Regions from separate parts of the Neobacillus phoenicis genome, predicted to be linked through region 2. Evidence: predicted binding sites of a transcription regulator. Region 2 holds the regulator's gene; the other holds the start of a gene.

Region 1 (12,104 bases), 290 kb from region 2:
CATATCCATCGTAATACGCACCATAGTCTAGTGTAACAAAATCTCCAGCCTCAATCACTTTGTTGCTAGCAACACCATGTGGAAGCGCTGAACGATGCCCGGAAGCAACGATCGTATCAAAAGATGAAGAAGTTGCACCAGCTCTTCTCATAAAGAACTCTAGTTCATTCGATACCTCTAATTCAGTTTTTCCAGGACGAATGAAGTCTAAAATATGTTTAAAAGCCGCATCAGCAATATCTGCTGCTACCTTTAATATCTTAATCTCTGCATCAGTCTTAATCAAGCGTAACTTTTCAATTACACCAGAAATCGGAACAAGTTCAGCTTCGATTTCTTTATCATATAATTTAAAGGAAGAGTAAGTTAGAAAATCCTCTTCAAATCCAAGCTTTTGAATGCCTAAGTTCTTTGCTTGTTGTGCGACTTCCTCTGGAATGGAACCAGAAAATTTAATAATCTCGAAACCTTCGCATTGCTTAGAAGCCTGTTCAGTATAGCGGAAATCTGTAATAAACAAAGCTTTTTCCGCACTGATTAAAACCACACCAGCTGAGCCTGTAAAATTGGATATGTAGCGGCGATTAAATGGGCTGGTTATTACTAACCCATCAATACCATGTGTTGAAAAATAAGATCTTAGTTTTTCTATTTTCTCCATTACTCTCCACTCTCCTTTTGTTCAATGAGGACAAAAATATTTTATCACAACCTACCAAATCCGACTAATCGAAACTTACGTTGTGGCCTCTTTCTCTTGTACTTTACTAAGTTCATACTCATAATTGATGGAATATCCAATAAAAATTCCATAGATGCTGAATAAACATACTGAAGTAATAATCGTGTCCCTGCTTAATTCAAAAAGTGGTTTTATACTGGGAATGATAGGATTAAGAACAAAAAATACTAATAAGAATAAAACAATCCCGTAACCCCATCCAAACCATATACCTTTAACTTTTCTCAGGGTAAAGTAATAAACATAAGCAGCAATTATTGATAATACTCCCATGAGAAAAATGGAAATAACAGTTCCCATCCACCCTTTTTTCCATTCACCCAATGTCCAAGGTTCCAATATGGCATTAGGGGCAACATCTGTAAAATTAAAAAAGTAGCTAATATAACCAATTGTACCCCAAAAGACCCCGCCAAATAAACCTGTCCAAAAAACCAGTGCAACAAAAGACATGGGTTTTGGATAATCTGACTTCTTTATTTCTTTAACCATTGTGTCAACCCCCGTACATTTTTTGTTAATTGGAATTGTATTCTCATCAAATTACACGCTTCTTCATATTCCTTTATAAATAGATAGCTGAAATTCCTTCATTATTATGTCCTTTAGAATTCCAATCCTTGCATGAAAATAATTTTTTACGGAATTTAAATGTAAAAATTATGTCATTCCTAGAGGTTTTTTCATTTTTCTAGTAGAATACATTTAAGTACAAACAGATTTATCTTTTTCTGCTATTGTGCAACTTTGTTATAGGTTGGTGTTAATAACCATGTCTAAATCTCAAAAACCGGTTTATGGCGGCCAAGCGGTCGTGGAAGGCGTAATGTTTGGCGGTAAACATCATTATGTTACTGCAGTTCGCAGAAAAGATCGTTCTGTAGAATATTTTCATTTACCTCGTAAGGAAAACCCTTACCTAACAAGCTTAAAAAAGATTCCATTTATTCGTGGGATTATCGCAATTATTGAAGCAAGTGCAAATGGGTCAAAGCACTTAAATTTTTCCACTGAGAGATATGATGTTGATCCAAAGGACGACGAGACCATAAAGGAAAAAGAAGTCTCTAAGTTATCCATGTATCTTGGGGTAGCAGTTATTGGGGTCCTTTCATTCTTATTTGGAAAATTTGCTTTTACATTAATACCTGTATTTTTAGCTGTACTAACCAAGCCAATTTTCCCATCCGATTTTGCCCAAGTCCTTGTAGAAGGGTTCTTTAAGCTATTGCTGCTGCTTTGTTATATATATTTCGTTTCACTTACACCTCTTATCAAGAGGGTGTTTCAATATCATGGTGCAGAGCATAAAGTAATTAATACCTTCGAAGCAGGTGTAAAGTTAACGGTTGAAAATGTTCAGGCACACTCCCGCCTCCATTACCGCTGTGGCAGTAGTTTCATCTTATTTACAGTCATTGTTGGGGTATTTGTTTACATGTTTGTACCTACAACACCACTTTGGTTAAGGGTTGTGGATCGTCTTCTTTTGATACCTGTGGTTTTAGGTATTGCTTTTGAAGTCTTACAAATTACAAACAAATTAAGAGATATTCCTGTTTTAAAATACTTAGGTCTTCCAGGTCTTTGGCTACAACTATTAACGACTAAAGAACCAAACGATGACCAAGTGGAAGTTGCGATTCTTTCCTTTAAAGAATTATTAAAAAGAGAAAAAGAATCTGAATATGATATGAAAAGTGAGGAAATTGTCTAAATCTTTTATTCTACAGTGTTTAAAAGAGGAAAAAAATGCTTAAGATGCTCTTAGGGAGGTGGCTTTCTTGAAAAATCGGACATCATTTTTTGTCATTGGTGGACTTGTCATTCTAGCTCTGGTTGGCCTACTCGGTTCATTTACAGCTAACCCTGCCGGTTTCATTCAGAGAATTGCTATCATCGCATTGATCGGTTTAGCTATTTATTTTCTTGTTCGTAAATTTTCAATTTCGAGCCCTCAGAAAAAAGAGCAGCGGGCATTTCTTAAAGCAGCAAAAAAATCCAAAAAACGATTACAGCAAAAGAGCGGAGACTCTACGATGAAAAGCTCTTCTCTTGGGACGTTAACAACATTAAAGAAAAGCAACAAGACAAAAAAGAAATCTCCTGCTCATTTAACCGTCATCGACGGTAAAAAGGGGAAAAAGAAAAATCGAGCGTCCTTTTAGACACTCGATTTTTATCTTTCTGTATTAATTAATAACACCACTTATCCAAAAATTTCTTTGCCTGCTCCCTACCAACATCAATTAATTTCCGCTTTTTTTCCTCAGTAAGATGAAATTCAGTTAAAAAAACGCCTTCAGCAGGAATAAAGATAATGTTCTTCACATGTTTTTTGGAGATGTATCTTGAATCATGTGCATCCTTCATCGTCTCAAATAATGCACTAAATAATTGAATCCCGTTTTTTATTTTATGCTTCTCGTGCTCATAATCGCTAACACTTAACTTAATACCAAGAACAGGCCTCATCTTTTGAACATTTTCCTGGTCGAATAGCCACATAGGAAAATTGCTTAAGACTCCTCCATCTACCAAGATGTTTACTCCATCCATTGATCGTAATCGAACGGGTTCAAAAAAATAAGGAACACTACAGCTCATTCTAATTGCTTTTGCAATGGAAAATGAACCTGGGGATATCCCGTATTTTTGCAAATCATTTGGAAGGACTACCATTTGCCCATTTGAGAGATCCGAGGCTATCACTCTAAGTGTATCTGGTGGTAGGTCTGAAAAGGTTCTTAACCCTTTGGCTTCGAGCTTCTCTTTCAACCATTTCTCAAGTTCATTTCCTTTATAAAGTCCTAACTTCCAATAAACTAACAACCATTTTGCAAATGGAAAAGGAATGACTAATTTTCGAGGATCGAGTAATTGTGTTAAATCAAGTTCATCCATTAATTGATATAATTCTTTACTCGTGTAGCCAGCAGCGATTAAGGCAGCAACAATCGACCCTGCACTTGTGCCCGCTACTCTCACAAACTCCAGTCCTCTACTTTCAATTTCTTCGTATGCTCCAATTAATGCAAACCCTTTTATGCCCCCTCCAGAAAAAACGCCGTCTATTTTCATTGGCAGCCACTCCTAAAGATGAACTCATTGTTACATCTTTAAGCGCGAACATGTAGAAATAGTACGGCGGACAAGAACAAAATTTTTTTAGGTGAAATATTGGACTTCTGCGTTAGGAAAAAATTCTGCCACATACTGACGGATGGTGCTCTCCAAATCCTTTGCAGCTTCATCTGGATAAACATATTTTCCTATTCCATAACGGCCCCATTTATATTTTCGTTTCCCTTCATCCATTTCGAGCTTGGTTTTTGGGTACCGCTTGGCTATCACGTTTTTTGCCGGTTTTGTATATCTATGCTGAATGAGCTCAAATGTAAGGTTGGGTATTTCCAGTCCCGCTAACTCATCACTTAATCTTTCGAATAATTCACGATATCCTTCTTTCCAATCATCATGCATGTAGATGGGAGCTATAATAAACCCTAAGGGATAACCAGCGTTAGCAACCTTTCTAGCCGCCTTTAGGCGGTCTTCAAATGAGGATGTTCCAGGTTCAAAATTTTTTATGACATAGCGTGAATTTACACTAAACCGAAACCGAGTTCTTCCATTGTGTTTCGCGTCTAAAAGGTGATCAACATGATGAAACTTGGTCACAAAGCGTAGTTCTCCGAACTCTGTTTGTCCGATAAATTCAATGGTTTTCTTAAGAGAATGTGTTAAGTGATCTAAGCCAACAATATCCGATGTACAGGCTGCTTCAAATCGGGTAATTTCAGGTTTTCTCTCTTCCATATACTTCTCTGCCTGTGCAAAAATTTCATCTAAATTAACATATGTCCGAATATATGGTTTACTACCAAGTGTTGTTTGTAAGTAACAGTAGTGGCAATGTCCCATACAGCCTGTAGCCAATGGAATGGCATACTCTGCAGAAGGTTTCGATGTATCAAATTTTAATGTTCTTCTGATTCCAACCACCAGTGTAGATTTTGCATTTCGATATTGCTGTAATTCATTGTCTCCAGGTATTCCTCTTACCTGGTTATGTGAAGTGGTTTCTCTTATCTCAAGTCCCATTTTTGTAAATTTTTCTTTTAGTTCCCTGCCTAGTGGGTATTCTAATGCTTTCGGTTCAATGTAAACTAACTGTGGCATAAACGGTTCCATGGTCTCCCTCTTTTCTCAGATGCTTTTTATGTAGTATTAGCTACCGAGAAAAAGTTAAAAAGAAACCGCTGGAACAATTATTTCCATACATAAAAAATGAGTACCGACTTATGCCGATACTCTAGGGATATATTTTATTTAGATTCGTTTTGCACCAATATATTTTGGTTTCCAATAGGTATTACTTGTATAGGTAACAATAACTCCTTTTGATGATGAAGCCATAATCATTTTCCCTGCACCAATATACATTGCGACATGTGTGGGTCTGCTAGCTTTTGTTGGTGCATAAAACAATAAATCTCCAGGCTGTAAGTAACTTACACGATATCCTTTAGTGTAAAACATATCCGCTGCCGTTCTAGGCAGCACTTTACCAGCCTTAGAGTAAGAATACTTTACTAATCCGGAACAGTCGAAACCACTTGGAGTAATCCCACCCCATCTATATGGAACACCAAGGTTAGCCTTGGCAACTGAAATTGCTTTTGTATGATAGTATGCCGCTTCTGCTTTATCACCCGTAGTAGCAAACACTGAGCTAAGACCAATTGTAATCGCAAGAACAGAGATTAGTTTTTTTAGCATAATGTTGTCCTCCCTGGAGTGATGTATTTGATAATCACAGTATACAAGGAAATAATAACAAGGACTTCACAGCAATATTACGATTTGATTGCAAAGTTATTCTAATATAATTTAATTTATTGAAAAAGGATGGAAATATTGCTATCCACCCTCTCTCTTTAATACTTTTTATAATCCACATTTTAATTGAGCATTACAGTTTGTACATGTATTACAGCCGCCGATTTCTTTGACTTTTCCTTTTCGGCAAACTGGGCACGTATTGCCAACCTCAGAACCAATTGTTACGTCTGTTGAACGCAGGTCACTGATGGTGTCAACTAGAACAACATGCTGCTTTGGCTTTTCATCAAACATCGATAACTGCTCATTTGTATTTTCTTCTGCTTTAAGGGTTAGTACTTGAGAATCCCGGGAACCATCTACATAAACAGTTCCACCTTTAGCACCGCCGCTATATAATCGTTCGTATACTTTTTCTACTTGTTCTACACTATAGCCTTTCGGCGCATTAACGGTTTTACTGATGGAGCTGTCGATCCAGCGTTGGATGACGCATTGGACATCAGCATGTGCCTCTGGTGCTAATTCCATTGCAGTGATGAACCATTTCGGAAGATTATTATCATCTGCCTCAGGATGTTGTTCCAAATACTCCTGAACGATATCAGCATTTACTTCAATAAATTTACCAAGACGTCCACTCCGGAAATAAGAGAATGAGAAATAAGGCTCAAGTCCGGTACTCACGCCAACCATGGTCCCAGTGGACCCCGTAGGAGCAACAGTAAGCAAATGTGAATTTCTTATTCCTTTTTCCATTATCGCTTGGCGGACATCCTCAGGCATTTTTTTCAAAAATCCTGTATTAATAAATGCCTGTCTTAATCGATTTGTCTCTTCAGTAGTTTCACCATTTAAGAACGGGAAACTTCCCTTCTCTGTTGCTATTTCAACTGATGTTCTATAGGCGGTTGTAGCGATGGTTTCAAACACTTTATCAACTAATTCATTACCTTCTGGTGAGCCGTACTCGGTTTCACAATAGATTAATAAATCGTGTAAGCCCATTACTCCTAGACCAACCCGACGCTCACCTAGAGCCTGCTTCTTGTTTTCTTCAAGGAAGTAAGGTGTTGCATTAATAACGTTATCTTGCATCCTTACCCCTATCGCTACAGTTTTCTTTAACTTTTCAAAATCAACTGTTTTAGTATCCTTATCTGCCATCTCAGCAAGATTTACTGCAGCAAGGTTACACACAGAAAAAGGTGCAAGTGGTTGTTCCCCACACGGATTCGTTGCAACTACTTGTTGACCATATGCTTTAGCATTTGTCATATCGTTGGCATTATCAATAAAGAAGATACCCGGTTCTGCCGAGTAAGTCGCACAAATATTGATTAGGTTCCAAAGTTCTTTTGCTTTGATTTTTTTGTACACACGAACTTTGTGGCCCATTCTTTCCCACTCGCGCACGTCACCGACATTATGCCATTCTTCATTATAAATTTTCATTTCATTTTGGTCATAGTGCTCAACATATGGGAAACGAAGTTCATATTCACTATCATTTTCGACAGCTTCCATAAATTCTTTTGTTAGACATACGGAAATATTTGCACCAGTCAAGAACTCTGAGTTATGGACAGTGTAATTACCACCTGTAACTAATTTTTCTTCTGCGTCAGCAATGATTTTCTCATCAAAACCACCATAGCCTGGTATGTTTTTATAATTCACAATACCTTGATACATCGCTGTTTCCTGCAATGTTAGTGGTGTGAACTTAAGCTTATCCTTTGCATATTTCTTAATTGTTTCATCATTTGTATTTTCAATTAAGAATCGTAGAATCCTAGGATTTTGCATCTTAGAAATAATAAATTCAATAATATCTGGGTGCCAGTCCGAAAGCATGATCATCTGGGCACCACGTCTGGACCCGCCTTGTTCTACTAAGTGCGTCAATTTAGCGATGTCGTCCAACCAAGATACCGAACCCGATGATTTTCCATTTACACCTCTTGCTAGTGTATTCCTCGGTCTTAAAGTCGACCCATTCGTTCCAACACCGCCGCCGCGACTCATGATCTCCATTACCTGTTTACGGTGGTCAGAGATCCCTTCACGTGAGTCTGGTACAAACGGCATGACGTAGCAATTAAAAAATGTCACATCTGTATTCGCACCTGCACCATACAGCACACGACCTGCAGGGATAAAATTCATTGAAACAAGCTCTTGGTAGAACTTTTCATACCATTCTTGTCGCTTTTCATCCGTTTCTTCAACCGAGGCTAGACCAGTTGCATTTCGTTTGGCAATTTGCTCATAAAATAGTTCCAGTGGCTTTTCAATCACGTCTAACGAACGGACAATTACCCCTGTACTAGCTTCTTGTGGGTCATCTAGCACTCCTCTAAATTCCTCTTCAACTAATACTTTTGCTTTTTTATTTTCCCAATCAATCTCCTGGATGTACCCAAGACCTCTTGCTGGAAATTTTGGATCCTCTTTTATGGTGAGAACAACAAAGTCGCCGTTTGTGAGAGTAATTTTTTCTGTGTCTTTAAAGGTGTAGCGGTCCAACATTACCAAACGCGAAACACCCTTGTGAGTTATTTTCATATCTGGGGTTACTGGGTGAACCTGGGGGAAAAGGTGGATATCCTCATTCAACCTTTCAAAATCAATATTCATTTTTTGTCTAAAAACTACAGACATGAGAACAACTCCTTCAAATAAAATCTACCTATTGTGTCTAATCTAGATTGCTTTTGCTATATCTAGTTGTCTTATATAAATAAGGTATCACAGCTCGACCGGAATAATCAACTAAAAAATCTATATATAGTACCGAAAATATTTTCGGTACTACTACATGTTGTATAACAGGCAAAAAACAATTATTTTGTCAAACATAAAAATAACTAGATTTAAGAGATAATGAAAGATTTTCTACGATTTTCGTCTTAAAACAGGGAATTTTAACAAAATTCGAGGCTTGCTACTTTTTTTAAAAGGTATTATAAAAAAGGAAAAAAGCGGCAATCGCCGCTTTCCTCAAATTATCGTTTAAAGTTCCATTCATCGTTTTCATATCGTTCAGTTGCAATCTTTTGGACGTAAGCGAGCTCTTCGTCTGTTAATTGATAGGATTCAAGTTCAATATTTAACCCTTCAGCAAACCCTTTATAAAACGCTTCCTTCGCTTCTTCTAGCGTAATTCTTCTTGGACTAATCGCATTAATTGCCACCGCTTTATCCTTAAACGCCTTCTTCATCCGGTCTTTTACCCGATCATTCGGATATTTAAAAAGACTAAACAGCTTCTCTTCGTCTAAATCTAAAAGAATCGATCCGTGCTGAAGAATAACACCCTTTTGTCTTGTTTGCGCACTACCTGCTACCTTTCTTCCCTCCACAACAAGCTCATACCAGCTTGGAGCATCAAAACATACTGCAGAGCGTGGATTCTTCAACGCATCACGTTCTTCAGATGTTTTTGGGACAGCAAAATAAGCTTCTAGCCCTAAATGATGAAACCCTTTTAAAATACCTTCTGAAATAACTCGATAAGCCTCAGTAACTGAACTTGGCATTTCTGGATGGTCTTCTGAAACGATTACACTATATGTAAGCTCATGTTCATGCAGCACACCACGGCCACCTGTTGGTCTTCTCACAAAACCAAGATTATGAGCTTTTACAGCATCCATATCAATTTCCTTTTCAACCTTCTGAAAATATCCTACGGATAACGTCGGAGGATTCCATCCATAAAACCGAATCACCGGGGGAAATTTCCCTTCACTGTGCCAATCAAGCAGAGCTTCATCCAAAGCCATGTTAAATGAAGGAGAACTATTACCTGTATCGATAAAACGCCATACTTCTTTTTCCATGTAAAAAACCTCATTTTATAAAATTATTTCGTTCTTAAGTCTACCAAAATCTGATATGAATTCAAAATAAGATGTTTCTGGTATAATTGTATGAGAAAAATTAAAGATTTTTTCCCATGCATCTTTATCTTTAGTGGAATGACTTATATAATAAAAACTAGTGCAGGAAAGCTTGAAAGGAGCAAAAAGAAGTTGAATTCACTTTATACCTTATTAATCATTATTGCAGCAGTTATTATCTACTCCGTTTTTACTTATTTCTATCAGAAAAGAATTGTTAAAACGGTAACAGAAGAAGATTTCCGTGCAGGCTACAGGAAGGCACAGCTTATAGATGTTCGTGAGCCAAACGAATTCGAGGGCGGACATATCTTAGGTGCACGTAATATTCCAATGTCACAAATGAAAATGCGAATGAAAGAGATTCGTCAGGATATGCCTGTTTACTTATATTGCCAAAGCGGAATGCGCAGTGCACGTGCTGCTCAATTCTTACATCGTAAAGGCTATAGAGACCTTACCCAGCTGCAAGGTGGATTTAAAAAATGGTCTGGTAAAGTAAAAGCAAAAAAATAATATAAACTCATGGTTCCGGAGCAATTCCGGAACCTTTAATTTTTTGGCTGTGTTAAAGAACATTGTTGATTTTTAACCCTGTTGATTGGAGCCGAAGGCGCGAAGACTCCTGCGGGAGTACGGGGCAGGGGAGACCCCGCAGGAGTGAAGCGACGAGGAGGCTCCCCGGCACGCCCGCGGAAAGCGAAGACGCCTGGAGCGGAAATCAACAGACAAGTTTAACAGACATCCATGCAAAAGAATTTGCACATCAATGAATGAAATAACTGCTAAAAGTTATCCACAGTTATTCAGGGTAGAGCCAATTTTTTTAAATAAGAAAGGTCAGATCCCACTTAAGGAATCTGACCTTTCTTTTAATTAATCTCTTTGATATTTTAAAATAGGTTTACGCGCAGCTGTTGTTTCATCCATACGACCTACAACAGTTGTGTGTGGGGCCTCTTGAACGATCTCTGGGTTAACCTCAGCCTCTTTCGCAATTTGGATCATGATATCGATAAATGAATCGAGAGTCTCTTTTGATTCTGTTTCAGTTGGCTCAATCATGATACACTCTTCCACATTTAATGGGAAGTAGATGGTTGGTGGATGGTAACCAAAATCAAGCAGACGTTTCGCAATATCGAGTGTACGGACACCTAATTTCTTCTGGCGTCTTCCGCTAAGAACAAACTCGTGCTTACAATGTCTATCAAATGGTAGATCATAGTATTCAGCAAGCCTTCTCATCATATAGTTCGCGTTTAATACCGCATACTCCGTTACTGCCTTTAAGCCGTCAGGGCCCATTGAGCGGATATAAGTGTAAGCACGAACATTGATTCCAAAGTTGCCGTAGTAAGGCTTCACACGTCCAATAGATTGCGGACGATCATAATCTAGGACGTACTCTTCACCGCGTTTAGCGATAATTGGTTTTGGAAGATACGGAATTAAATCTGCTTTAACACCAACCGGACCTGATCCAGGACCACCGCCGCCATGCGGGCCAGTGAAGGTTTTATGAAGGTTTAAGTGAACTACGTCAAATCCCATATCCCCTGGTCTAGCTTTTGATAGAACAGCATTTAAGTTTGCTCCATCATAATACAGCTTTCCACCTACTCCATGGACAATCTCTGCCATTTCAAGAATATTTTCCTCAAAAAGTCCAAGTGTGTTTGGATTTGTTAACATCAATGCAGCCGTGTCTTCGCCAACTACTCTTCTAAGGTCTTCTAAATCAACAAGACCATTTTCATTTGATTTAACTGTAATTGTCTCCAATCCAGCAATGGTTGCGGATGCTGGGTTTGTACCATGAGCAGAATCTGGTACGATGACCTTTGTACGCTTCATATCGCCGTTTGCCTCATGGTAGGCACGAATGAGCATTAATCCAGTCCATTCTCCGTGAGCACCAGCGGCTGGTTGAAGTGTCACTTCATCCATTCCAGTAATCTCAATTAAATGTTGCTGCAGGTCGTATAATAGCTCAAGTGCTCCTTGAACAGAACTTTCGTCTTGTAATGGGTGCACATGTGCAAAACCATTAAATCGAGCCACATTTTCATTAATTTTTGGATTATATTTCATCGTACAAGAACCTAATGGATAAAAACCTGAATCCACACCATGATTTCTTCTAGAAAGCGCGGTATAATGGCGCATGATATCAAGCTCAGATACTTCTGGAAGTTCAGGATCTTCTTCGCGAACGTAACCTTCAGGAAGAAGACTACTAAGGTCTAATTCAGGTACATCCACTTCCGGCAGGCTGAAACCGATTCGACCCGGTGTACTAAGTTCAAAAATAAGTGCCTGGTCTTGATTATGCATGCAAATCCCCCAATTCTTTCACTAAAGTATCAATTTCTTCCTTAGATCTTTGTTCTGTAACGGCAATCAACATATGATTAGCAAGATCAGCATAGTCACGACCTAAATCATAACCGCCAATGATTCCTTTTTGTAACAACTTTTGGTTTAATTCTTTAACTGGTTGATTGAATTTCACGATAAATTCATTAAATGAATGGCCATCATAAGCAATATCAAATCCAGCCTCTTTAAATGCGGTTTTTGCATAATGAGTCTTTTGTAAATTTGCTGCT
Region 2 (12,104 bases):
GGGGGATGCATCGGATAATATTCCTGGTGTGCCTGGAGTAGGTGAAAAGACTGCCATTAAGCTGTTAAAAGAATTTACAACCCTCGAAAAGTTGCTTCAATCGATTGATCAAGTAAGCGGGAATAAGCTCAAGGAAAAATTAGAGGAATTTAAGGATCAGGCATTAATGAGTAAAGAGCTGGCAACGATTGAAAGGCAGGCACCCGTAGAAGTCGATTTAGAAACAATCGCCTTTGAGGGCTATATTAGAGAGAAGTTAGTGCCGCTCTTTAAAGAATTAGGCTTTCATTCATTATTAGACAAGCTGGGGGAAGATACAACCGTACATAACAATCAGGAACTTTTGGATATTGAATATGTAATTCCTTCCGAAATAACCGAAGCTATTTTTGCTGAAAATAATTATTTTTATGTAGAACTTCTTGATGATAATTATCATTATGCAGAGATTATTGGGTTTTCCCTTGTCAATGAAAAAGGACACTTTTACCTGCCAACGGAACTAGCCTTGAAATCAGAGGCGTTTAAAAACTGGGCAGAAGATGAAGGGAAAAAGAAAACTGTTTATGATGCGAAACGTTCGGAGGTTTCATTAAGAAGGCAAAATATCCATCTTAAAGGTACAGACTTTGATATTTTAATGGCCTCCTATTTAATTAATCCTTCGGAAACCCAAGAAGATCTTGCTGCGATTGCACAAAAATATCACTTTCATAACATCCAAGCGGATGATTCCTTTTATGGGAAAGGAGCCAAACGAAAAGTCCCTGAAGAGTCAAGGCTAGCAGAACATCTTGTACGTAAAGGTCTTGCCATGGCTGAAATAAAGGATAAGTTGGAAGATGAATTAAGAACAAATGAACAATATGAATTATTTAATGATCTTGAGATGCCACTTTCACTTATTTTAGCTGATATGGAATCGTGTGGTATAAAGGTAGAACGGGAACGTCTGCAGACAATGGGCAAAGAACTAAATGAACGACTAGTGGAAATAGAAGAGAAGATTTGTGAGCTTGCGGGAGAAAAATTTAATATTAATTCTCCAAAACAATTAGGTGTCATTCTATTTGAAAAGTTAGGCCTTCAAGCATTAAAGAAAACAAAGACCGGTTATTCTACTTCGGCTGATGTTTTGGAAAAGTTAGCAGAAGATCATGAAATTATTGAGCATATTCTACTGTATCGACAATTAGGCAAACTACAATCCACCTATATTGAAGGTTTATTAAAGGTGATTGATCCAAAAACAGAAAAAGTGCATACTAGGTACCAGCAAACCTTAACCGCAACAGGACGATTAAGCTCCATCGACCCGAACCTGCAAAATATTCCGATCCGACTGGAAGAAGGAAGGAAAATTCGCCAGGCGTTTGTACCCTCTGAGGAAGGATGGGTGATTTTTGCAGCCGATTACTCTCAAATAGAGCTTCGGGTTCTTGCCCATATTGCTGGAGACGAAAAATTAATTCAAGCGTTCAAAGATGATCTTGATATTCACACTAAAACGGCAATGGAGGTTTTCCATGTGTCGGAAGATGAAGTAACCTCTAATATGAGACGTCAGGCAAAGGCTGTTAACTTTGGAATTGTTTACGGGATCAGTGACTATGGACTTTCACAGTCCTTAGGGATAACCCGTAAGGAGGCTGGACGTTTCATCGAGAGATATTTAGATACTTACCCTGGTGTAAAAGAATATATGGATGATATTATTCATTCTGCAAAGCAAAAAGGCTATGTTTCCACATTAATGCAGCGAAGACGTTATCTCCCTGAAATCACGGCCAGAAACTTTAATTTGAGAAGCTTTGCGGAACGTACAGCCATGAATACGCCTATTCAAGGCAGTGCAGCAGATATTATCAAGAAAGCAATGATAGATATGGATGAGGCACTAAAGGATAAAGGGTTGAAGACACGCTTATTGCTTCAGGTGCATGATGAATTGATTTTTGAGGCACCGGAGGATGAAGTGGCGATTCTTCAAGAATTGGTTCCAAGTGTCATGGAAAATGCTCTTGAATTGAAGGTGCCATTAAAAGTGGACTATTCCTACGGTCCAACTTGGTTCGATGCTAAATAAAAGGAGAATCTATATTGCCAGAGCTTCCAGAAGTTGAAACAGTACGAAAGACGTTAAAAAAATTGGTTCTTAATAAGATGATTGAAGAGATAACCGTCTATTGGCCAAAAATAATAAAAAATCCTGTAGAGATTGAACAGTTTATTGATGCCTTAAAAAAAGAAACCATTGTTGATGTTGGACGAAGAGGGAAGTTTCTTATCATATATACAAATCACTATGCGCTAGTATCACATTTACGGATGGAAGGAAAGTATGGACTTCATCCGAAGGAAATTCCATTTGATAAACATACACATGTCATTTTTCATTTTACTGACGGTACTGAATTACGGTATAGAGATGTTCGGAAGTTTGGAACGATGCATTTATATAAAAAGGGAGAAGAATTTACAAAACCTCCATTGATAGAGCTGGGTCCTGAACCCTTTTCAGAAGAGTTTACTCAAGAATACCTGTCTCGGAAACTGAATAAAACCAATAGGAAAGTAAAGCCTGCCTTACTCGATCAAAAATTACTAGTAGGGCTTGGCAACATTTACGTGGATGAGGCCCTTTTCCGCGCTGGAATACATCCAGAACGGCTTGCTAGTACTTTAACTGAGGACGAGGTTAGCCTTCTTCACAGTGAAATTGTTGCTACTCTAGGAGAAGCGGTGAAAAAGGGAGGGAGTACGATTCGTTCGTATGTTAATTCTCAGGGGGAAATTGGTATGTTCCAGCTTGAATTATATGCATATGGGCGAAAAGGAGAACCATGTAAGAATTGTGGAACCCCTCTTGAAAAAACAACAGTCGGAGGAAGAGGCACCCATTATTGCCCAAGCTGTCAGAAACTATAAAGTAAGCAATATGAATTTGAAAACAACAATTCAATAACAATGGATGGGCTCCTACCATATACTATCGTAGTGATTTTCAGGAAGGAGTCCTAGACGTCATGGTTCAGTTGTTCTCACTTCTCATATTAGCATTTGCCCTTAGTCTTGATAGCTTTAGTGTAGGGTTTACCTATGGATTAAGGAAAATGGTCATGCCGATCAAATCTGTTCTCGTTATTGCGACCTGTTCGGCAGCCTCTTTAATGATTGCTGTGTCAATTGGGCATGGCTTAGAAAAAGTAATATCACCGAATATTACGGCAAAACTAGGGGGATTCATTCTGATTGCCCTAGGTGCCTGGGTATTGTACCAATTTTTTCGGCCGGAAAAAGAAAAAGAATTAGTAGAACATGAAAAAACAATCGTCAACCTTGAGATACGCTCCCTGGGATTAGCTATTAGTATATTAAAAAAACCCATGTCTGCTGACTTTGACCAGTCAGGTACCATTACTGGGATCGAAGCATTAATGTTGGGCTTTGCCTTGTCATTAGATGCCTTTGGGGCTGGGATTGGAGCAGCTATGCTTGGATTTCCTCCACTATATTTAGCTCTTACTGTTGCAGTCATGAGCTCATTATTTGTCCTGTTAGGAATAAAAAGTGGCGCATTTTTCCATAAATTCGATTGGATTCAAAAGTTCACTTTTTTACCTGGGGTTTTATTAATCATTATTGGTATTTGGAAATTATGATACCTGAAAGGAAAAAAGCATGTCATTAGTTATCGGTTTAACTGGCGGAATTGCCAGTGGAAAAAGTACTGTATCAACAATGTTTAAAGAAATGAATATACCAGTAGTCGATGCAGATGTGGAGGCTCGTCTTGCTGTGAAAAAAGGTGAAGCAGCCTACTTTCAAATAATTGATACGTTTGGAAAGGACATATTATTGGAGGATGGGGAGATTGATCGGCAAAAATTAGGTTCGATTATTTTCCATCAAGAAGAGAAACGAAGGCTTTTAAATGAAATTGTTCATCCGCAAGTTAGAAAGAGAATGATGGGGCAGGTTGAAGCTGCCCGGCAGAGCGGGGCAGAAGTCATTGTCCTGGATATCCCTCTATTATTTGAAAGCAAGCTAACCTATATGGTCGAGAAGACGATTCTTGTATACGTTGATTATGACATACAATTAGAAAGACTTATGAAGCGAAATAACCTCTCGGCTGACGATGCAAAGGCACGTATACAGTCCCAAATGCCACTAAACGAAAAAATAAAATTAGCAGATGCAGTAATTGATAACAATGGATCAATAGAAAAAACAAACAAACAGCTCATCAACGTATTAACCCAATTTGGTATTAGAACAAATCAATAATGGAATAGGAGAAGGAGATAGCCTCCTTCTCTTTTTTGTGTAGACTAAGTTTTGACACTCTGTTGATTGGAGCGGAAGGCACGAAGACTCCTGCGGGAGTACGGGGCTGGGGAGACCCCGCAGGAGCGCAGCGACGAGGAGGCTCCCCGGCACGCCCGCGGAAAGCGAAGTGCCTGGAGCGGAGATCAACATAAAAGTAGAAAAAAAACTAATAAGTTATCAGAATTATAAAACATTTAAAAATCCGCAATTTATTCATCACAATAATACCTATATATGTTATACTAATTACAAGAATACAACTCAAAAGTATAACATTAATACGGAAGGGGCCGTAAAATGAAGTCACGAATTGCAATAAATGGGTTTGGGAGAATTGGAAGGATGGTTTTTCGAAAAGCAATCCTTGAAAAAAAGCTTGATGTAGTTGCAATAAATGCGAGCTACCCGGCTGAAACATTAGCACATCTACTTAAATATGATACAAATCATGGACCTTTTCAGGGAGAAGTGATCCCTTTAGATAACGAATTAATTGTAAATGGTAAAAGAATTAAGCTGCTAAGTGACCGTAACCCGGAGCAGCTTCCATGGAAAGAACTAGGGATTGATATCGTAATCGAAGCAACTGGAAAATTTAACTCCAGAGAAAAAGCTGCTCTTCATCTTACAGCAGGTGCTAAAAAAGTGATTTTAACTGCACCAGGTAAAAATGAAGACGTTACCATCGTTATGGGTGTTAATGATGAAATGCTTGATATTAATCAGCATGATATTATTTCAAACGCATCCTGCACAACGAATTGCCTTGCACCAGTTGCAAAGGTACTAGATGAGAAGTTTGGAATTGAAAGTGGATTGATGACAACAATTCATGCCTATACAAATGACCAAAAAAATATCGATAACCCTCATAAAGATCTACGGAGAGCGCGTGCCTGTGGACAATCTATTATCCCGACAACAACGGGTGCGGCTAAAGCACTATCACTGGTATTGCCACAATTGAAAGGCAAATTACATGGGATGGCATTACGAGTACCAACTCCAAATGTTTCACTTGTTGATTTAGTGGTTGACCTACACCAAGATGTAACGGTTGATGATATTAATAATGCCTTTATGGAAGCTGCACATGGCAGATTAAGAGGAATTTTAGATTTAACAATGGAACCGCTCGTATCAGTAGACTTTAATACAAACGAGAATTCAGCTATCATTGATGGACTTTCAACCATGGTAATGGGGACAAGAAAGGTTAAGGTTTTAGCTTGGTATGACAATGAGTGGGGATATTCGTCTCGTGTCGTAGACTTGGCTTTATATGTGTCAGAGCAAATAGCAAAATCCTCACAGGTGAAGGTAGGCTAGATCAGAATAAAAAGGTAAAAAAATGCTGTCGATTGACAGCATTTTTTTTGTCCTAGCCTGTTCCAGTATGGGACAGTTTAGCATAAAATGCTTTTGAACTAATGTTTTTTTTATTATTAAATATAGAGGAATATGCCCACCTAGCCTAGTTACAAAAATATCTTATGAAAATTTTATATTGATAGGTTGCAAAAAAAATATAAACAAAGTATACTAGTCATCGTGAACTTCTTGAAATTAGGTACCTATTAATTACTTAAAGGGTTAGGACCTCTCTGGACTAACTTTCCCCCGTGGTAGTTATAAGATACCGTCAATAACCGGATTTCAGGAAACCATCATAAAAGGTTAGAGGGGGAAAAAAGAATATGGAAACAATGGGACGACACGTAATCTCTGAACTTTGGGGATGCGACTTTGAAAAATTAAATGATATGGATTTTATTGAAACAACTTTTGTAGAAGCAGCACTTAAATCTGGTGCAGAAATTCGCGAAGTAGCTTTTCATAAATTTGCTCCACAAGGCGTAAGCGGTGTTGTAATTATTTCTGAATCACATCTTACAATTCACAGCTTCCCAGAGCATGGATATGCAAGCATTGATGTATATACTTGTGGTGATTTAAACCCTAATGTAGCTGCTGATTATATTGCTGAGGCTTTAAATGCTCAAACACGTGAAAATATTGAAATCCCACGTGGTATGGGTCCAGTAAATGTTAAGCAAGCAAAGGTACTTTAATCCGAAAAAAAATGATCGAAGGGGTGTACGAACTATGTACACTCCTTTTTATATTTTCCGCATTATGTTGTAAACTAATTAGAAAAGCGGAAGCGCCTTGGTCAGCCCCGACAGGCAAATGTTCTTCGGTAAAAAAAGTCCGCCTTTTGACTTTTATTGCCGAAGGTTATTTGACCCGAGGGGCTAGGCGCTGGAGCTGGACAATTCTCGAAGTCGCATTTTATACTTTCTTATAATGATGAAAAGGAAGAATTTTTGGAGGGTACTATTTAAATGAGTTTATTCGGACGCTTTAGAAGTCAAATTGAAACATCTGATCAAAATAAGGATGCTTCTTTAAATACTCATTACTATAAGGGCAACTTTAATAAGATATTTGAATCAGTTGAAAAGGTATTTCATGAAGATGCTGACTGTCGCATCTTAACGGTCTCAAAAGAACATGGGGAGATTGCGGTAGAAATCACTAAGCCTTTCTCTTGTTTCCTGATTGTGACAGTTGTTTCTGTTAAACCATTAGAAACCGCTGTAGACTTTAACCTTTCAACCGAAAGATTTTCAATCTTAGGCAATTATCCTGAACTAAAAAAGCGAATTATTGCTTATTACGAACGGATGAATCAAATACATACTTTGATTAAAGGAAAACAAAACTCCTAATACTTGTACTTGTACAAAGGTCTGCTTTTTTATAAGATAAAAGTAGGAAATTGTTCGGATTTAGTGAGATTTGGAGTTGATTAAAAATGAAATGCCCTTCATGTCAAAATTATGGTACACGCGTGCTTGATTCTCGGCCTGTTGATGAAGGACGTGCAACACGGCGAAGACGCGAATGTGAGGAGTGCGGATATCGCTTTACTACATTTGAAAAAATTGAAGAGATTCCCTTAATAGTGGTGAAGAAGGAAGGTACACGGGAAGAATTCAGCCGTGATAAAATACTCAGGGGCTTGATTAAGGCGTGTGAAAAACGGCCTGTTGCCTTAAAGGAGTTAGAAGATATTACACACGGTGTGGAAAAGGACCTTCGAAGTCAGGGGATTTCTGAAATTAAAAGTGAAGCTGTTGGCGAAATGGTAATGGATCGGCTTGCCCATGTTGATGAAGTCGCATATGTAAGATTTGCTTCCGTATACCGCCAATTTAAAGACATAAATGTATTTATCGATGAATTAAAAGAACTGATAAAAAAAGAAAAATCGTAATGAGCTAAAGGAACGTCTTTGGCTCTTTTTTCACTATTGAAGGAGAGGTTGGGATTATATGGCGCAGCATTGGCAGGAAATCCTTCCTATCGACCGTTATATTGTAGCATCCGATGGGCTGCTCCATGAGTATGACCGGAAAGTGCTGACGTTTCTATACCAGCCCTTGATCGGGTCAACTTGTTTAAGCTTGTATATGACACTTTGGGCGGAACTGGAGGAAAATAGACTTTGGTCTGATTCATCTACGCACCATCTGTTAATGAACATGCTAGGGTTAAATTTAAAGGATATTTATGAAGCGCGTCTAAAGCTAGAGGGAATAGGGTTATTAAAAACCTTTGTTAAAACAGATGAGGAGGGAGATCGGTCCTTTATTTACGAACTGATCCCACCTTTAACGCCTGAACAATTCTTTTTGGATGGAATGTTGAATATTTTTCTTTATCGGAAAATTGGAAAAAACCACTTTGCCCGTCTAAAACGGTTTTTCTCTGACCAGCAAATGCCAAAGGAAAAAGAATATCAGGATGTAACCAGGGCCTTTCAAGATGTATTTGCTTCAGCTACGCCTGGTAGTCTTCAATATCTTCAAGGATTGTCTGAGGAAATGGAGCCAGAGGTGGACCACCATTTTATTGGTCGTAATAACTCGAAACCAATACAAATTGAATTAAGTACATTTGATTTTGACTTATTGATGGCAGGGTTAAATGAATCTCTTGTACCTAAAAAATCTCTAACCCAAAAGGTAAAAGAGATGATAAGCAATCTAGCCTTCCTGTACAATATTGACCCTATTCAGATGAAAAATATTGTCCTAAGTGCAGTCGATGAATCAAGTGAAATAGATTTGGAAGAATTGCGTAAGGGGGCTCGTGATTGGTATCAGTATGTCAATCAGGATCAGCTACCAAGTTTAATTGAACGAACGCAGCCTGCGGCCCAACAGGTTCAAAAAGATGAGCCAAAAACACAGGAAGAAAAACTCATACGTTATTTAGAAACCACTTCTCCATTAAGAGTCTTAAAGGATGTTTCTGGCGGCGGAGAGCCATCGAAGTCAGATCTGCAGATTATTGAGGAAGTGATGTTTAAGCAGAAGCTTCTTCCAGGTGTAATAAATGTACTTATTCAGTTTGTAATGCTTAAAACAGATATGAAACTTACCAAAGGGTATGTTGAAAAGATAGCAGGCCACTGGGCGAGGAAGCAAATCAAAACAGTGAAAGAAGCAATGGACTTAGCAAAGAACGAACATCGTACGTATATCGGTTGGACAGATAACAAAAAGGCTGGAAGGCCAACGAAGCAAAAAACTATACGTAAAGAGCTCATTCCAGAGTGGTTTGAGGAAAGTCCGGAAGAAGGAAAACCTGCTATCCAAACGAACAAATCAGAAGAGGATGAAGCGAAAAAGCGGGCAATAGAAGAAAAATTAAAGGCGTTTAGAAAGTAGGGGGTGAATGATATGGAAAGGATTAATAGAACATTACAAAGGCTGGCATCAAATGAAAGCTTTAAAAAACGGTATGAAAAACAGCGCCAGGAGGTTCTTGAGAATCGTGACATAAAATCGTTTTTAGCTCGGCATCAGGATAAAATTACTCCAGAGATGATTGATAAAAGCATGAGTAAGCTTTACGAGTATACAAAGCAAAGTCAGGATTGTGAACGCTGTGAAAGCCTTGGGAAATGCATTAACTTTATGCCAGGTTACCACCCTGAACTCGTTTTATCTTTGAATTCAATTGATGTGATTTATAAGCGCTGCCCTAGAAAAGTGATGGCAGATGAGAAGAAGAAAAACGAAAAGCTAATTAAAAGTCTTTATGTACCTAAAGATATATTGGAAGCTACCTTTGAGGATTTTGAAGGGGACACCGGGCGACTGGATGCAGTGGACAAAGCTGCGACCTTCTTAATGAATTATGAGCAGGGCAAAAAACAAAAAGGATTATATCTTTACGGGAAATTTGGTGTTGGGAAGTCCTTTTTGTTAGGTGCGATAGCAAATGAACTCGCTAAAAAACAGATCTCATCAATGATTGTTTATGTTCCTGAATTACTGAGAGAAATGAAAAGCTCTATTGCAGACTCCACACTAAACGAAAAAATAGAGGCATTAAAAAAAGAACCAGTATTAATGTTGGATGACATTGGGGCCGAAGCAATGTCAAGCTGGACAAGAGATGAAGTATTAGGTCCAATCTTACAATTTAGGATGCTTGAAAGTCTTCCGACATTCTTCACCTCGAATTTTGATTTTCAAGGTTTAGAGCATCATTTAACCTACAGCCAGCGTGGTGAAGAGGAAAAGATGAAGGCCATGCGAATCATGGAGCGAATTCGCACCTTAAGCGAACCAGTTCTAGTTAGTGGTCCTAATAGGCGTTAGTGTATAAATAGAAGGTGTTTTTATGGGATTACCGGATTACCCGGTAGTCCTTTTTACATTTAAAGTATAAAATTCGACTTCGAAAATTGTCCAGCTCCAGCGCCTAGCCCCTCGGGTCAAATAACCTTCGGCAATAAAAGTCAAAAGGCGGACTTTTCTTGCCGAAGAACATTTGCCTGTCGGGGCTGAACAAGGCGCTTACGCTTTTCTTAATTATTATATTAAAACTGAGGCTATCTAACTTCTATTTTGGCCAAGTCCCCCATATATATTAAACAGACAATGCCTCAAAGGGGGGATTTGGTTGGCGGAAATCATCTTCCAAAGCAAGCTGGATGCACAAAAGTTTTATAACCACTTGCTGAAGTATGTACCATATAATCCAATGAATGAAACTATTCTTCTTTTAGAAGATCGACATATAGTAAAAATAGTTGATATTTGCTTTTCTACGGATTTGTTTGACAAGGTGAAATCGGCATTTTATCAGTTTATAACGATTACGAAACGGGATCATTGGTTTCGAGAGATAGTAAGTGATCACTATTATTATACCGACATTGAAGAACAGCAGCAGATTATTGATATTATCTATTCCATACTGGACGGGCAAAGAGAGGACCTTGCTGTTTTACTTAAAGAAATAAATGAAGAGCCTAATCTAATTAGGACAGCTATTGAGGAGATTCTTCATGAAAATGTCACCTTCTCTTTTGACTCTTTTGTTAAATTTCGCCTGCGTTCCTATCTGCAAACGTTAGAAAGCTATGTTGAGATAGCCATTGATGAATACAAAATGGAGCAGGAATATCAAATGTTTGTGCACATGCTAAGAGACTTTTTGGTGAACCGTGAGCCCAAAATGGATACGCTTCATTTATTGTTCGATGAAGAAATTACTTTTTTTAATGAGGATTTTATTGAAATTAAAAGAGGCGAATTAACAAGATTGATTGATAGAAGGTTATTGGTGAATCATCCTGTTTATGTTGACTCCGCTTCCATTGCACCGCTATTGTCACTTGCACCAACGTCTATTTTTATTTATACAAAAGACCCTGATGAGCCGTTGGTTAGAACCATCAAGAATATATTTGAGGAAAGAGTAACCCTTAAGGAGTATGGCGCACTTCGTGAGATTAAAAAATGGATTCCTGAAGAAAATTCTTCTGAAAATCATGCATAAAAAATAAAATAATGTCAATATTTAGTTTTATGCACCTTGCAATTTTAAAAGTAAATCATTATAATAACGTACATAGCAAATATGTAGTAAAAGTAATGATAAGGACAACAGTATTTTATTTACGGTTTCTAGAGAGGAAGACCAGCGGCTGAAAGTCTTCTAACACGGGATAAATACTTACCACCTTTAAACTTCAGCAGTGAACATTTCCTGTTTTATGGAATTAGTAATTGTTGACGGCAACAGCCGTTACCTGACCAAAGTCATGATCAATTGTTTGAATTGAACATGAAAAATTGGGTGGAACCACGTGTTAATCAAAACTCGTCCCTATTCCAGGGACGGGTTTTTTTATTTTTTTAAAAGCGATTGACGGTTCTTTTCAGAGCCCTGAAACGCTCAAAATCAAAGGAGGAATTACCATGTCAGACGTTGTTAAGATTTCGTTTCCAGATGGGGCAGTAAAGGAGTTTCCACGAGGAACAACAACGGAAGATATTGCCGCTTCCATTAGCCCTGGCCTTAAGAAAAAAGCTATAGCTGGTAAATGGAATGGACAGATGTTCGATCTTCGTCGTCCAATTATGGAGGACGGTTCTATAGAAATCGTTGTTCCTGAATCAAGTGATGCCTTAGAGGTATTGCGTCATAGTACAGCTCACTTAATGGCTCAAGCTGTAAGAAGATTGTATCCAAATGTAAACCTTGGGGTAGGTCCAGTAATCGAGGGTGGATTTTATTATGATATGGACCTTGACGTCTCATTAACACCAGAGGACCTTCCGAAGATCGAAAAAGAAATGGCTAAAATCGTTAATGAAAATATTGAGATTGTTCGCAAGGAAGTAAGCCGTGCTGACGCTGTTCAATTATTTAAAGAGGCAGGCGACCCTTACAAACTTGAACTA

Evidence for each region. Region 2 encodes NrdR, which represses ribonucleotide reductase genes. Its sites were predicted from a motif close to AACACNATATATNGTGTT; they were not measured.
Region 1: a site for NrdR is predicted at 8,368-8,385, ahead of AA0X95_RS11200 (vitamin B12-dependent ribonucleotide reductase). Genes of this name have one in related genera too.

The regions. Positions count from the first base shown of each region.
Region 1 covers NZ_CP154847.1:2,174,849-2,186,952, reverse strand. Annotated here, with positions in the region: gene AA0X95_RS11235 (M24 family metallopeptidase) at 1-661, opposite strand, end outside; gene AA0X95_RS11230 (YqhR family membrane protein) at 737-1,234, opposite strand; gene AA0X95_RS11225 (DUF1385 domain-containing protein) at 1,515-2,459, shown strand; gene AA0X95_RS11220 (SA1362 family protein) at 2,518-2,910, shown strand; gene AA0X95_RS11215 (patatin-like phospholipase family protein) at 2,939-3,823, opposite strand; gene splB (spore photoproduct lyase) at 3,911-4,936, opposite strand; gene AA0X95_RS11205 (C40 family peptidase) at 5,075-5,524, opposite strand; gene AA0X95_RS11200 (vitamin B12-dependent ribonucleotide reductase) at 5,693-8,251, opposite strand; gene AA0X95_RS11195 (biotin/lipoate A/B protein ligase family protein) at 8,596-9,432, opposite strand; gene AA0X95_RS11190 (rhodanese-like domain-containing protein) at 9,625-10,008, shown strand; gene gcvPB (aminomethyl-transferring glycine dehydrogenase subunit GcvPB) at 10,369-11,829, opposite strand; gene gcvPA (aminomethyl-transferring glycine dehydrogenase subunit GcvPA) at 11,822-12,104, opposite strand, start outside.
Region 2 covers NZ_CP154847.1:1,883,736-1,895,839, forward strand. Annotated here, with positions in the region: gene polA (DNA polymerase I) at 1-2,086, shown strand, start outside; gene mutM (DNA-formamidopyrimidine glycosylase) at 2,101-2,928, shown strand; gene ytaF (sporulation membrane protein YtaF) at 3,027-3,662, shown strand; gene coaE (dephospho-CoA kinase) at 3,682-4,290, shown strand; gene AA0X95_RS09695 (glyceraldehyde-3-phosphate dehydrogenase) at 4,630-5,661, shown strand; gene speD (adenosylmethionine decarboxylase) at 6,030-6,404, shown strand; gene AA0X95_RS09705 (hypothetical protein) at 6,678-7,064, shown strand; gene nrdR (transcriptional regulator NrdR) at 7,151-7,612, shown strand; gene AA0X95_RS09715 (replication initiation and membrane attachment family protein) at 7,671-9,071, shown strand; gene dnaI (primosomal protein DnaI) at 9,084-10,010, shown strand; gene ytxC (putative sporulation protein YtxC) at 10,315-11,196, shown strand; gene thrS (threonine--tRNA ligase) at 11,619-12,104, shown strand, end outside.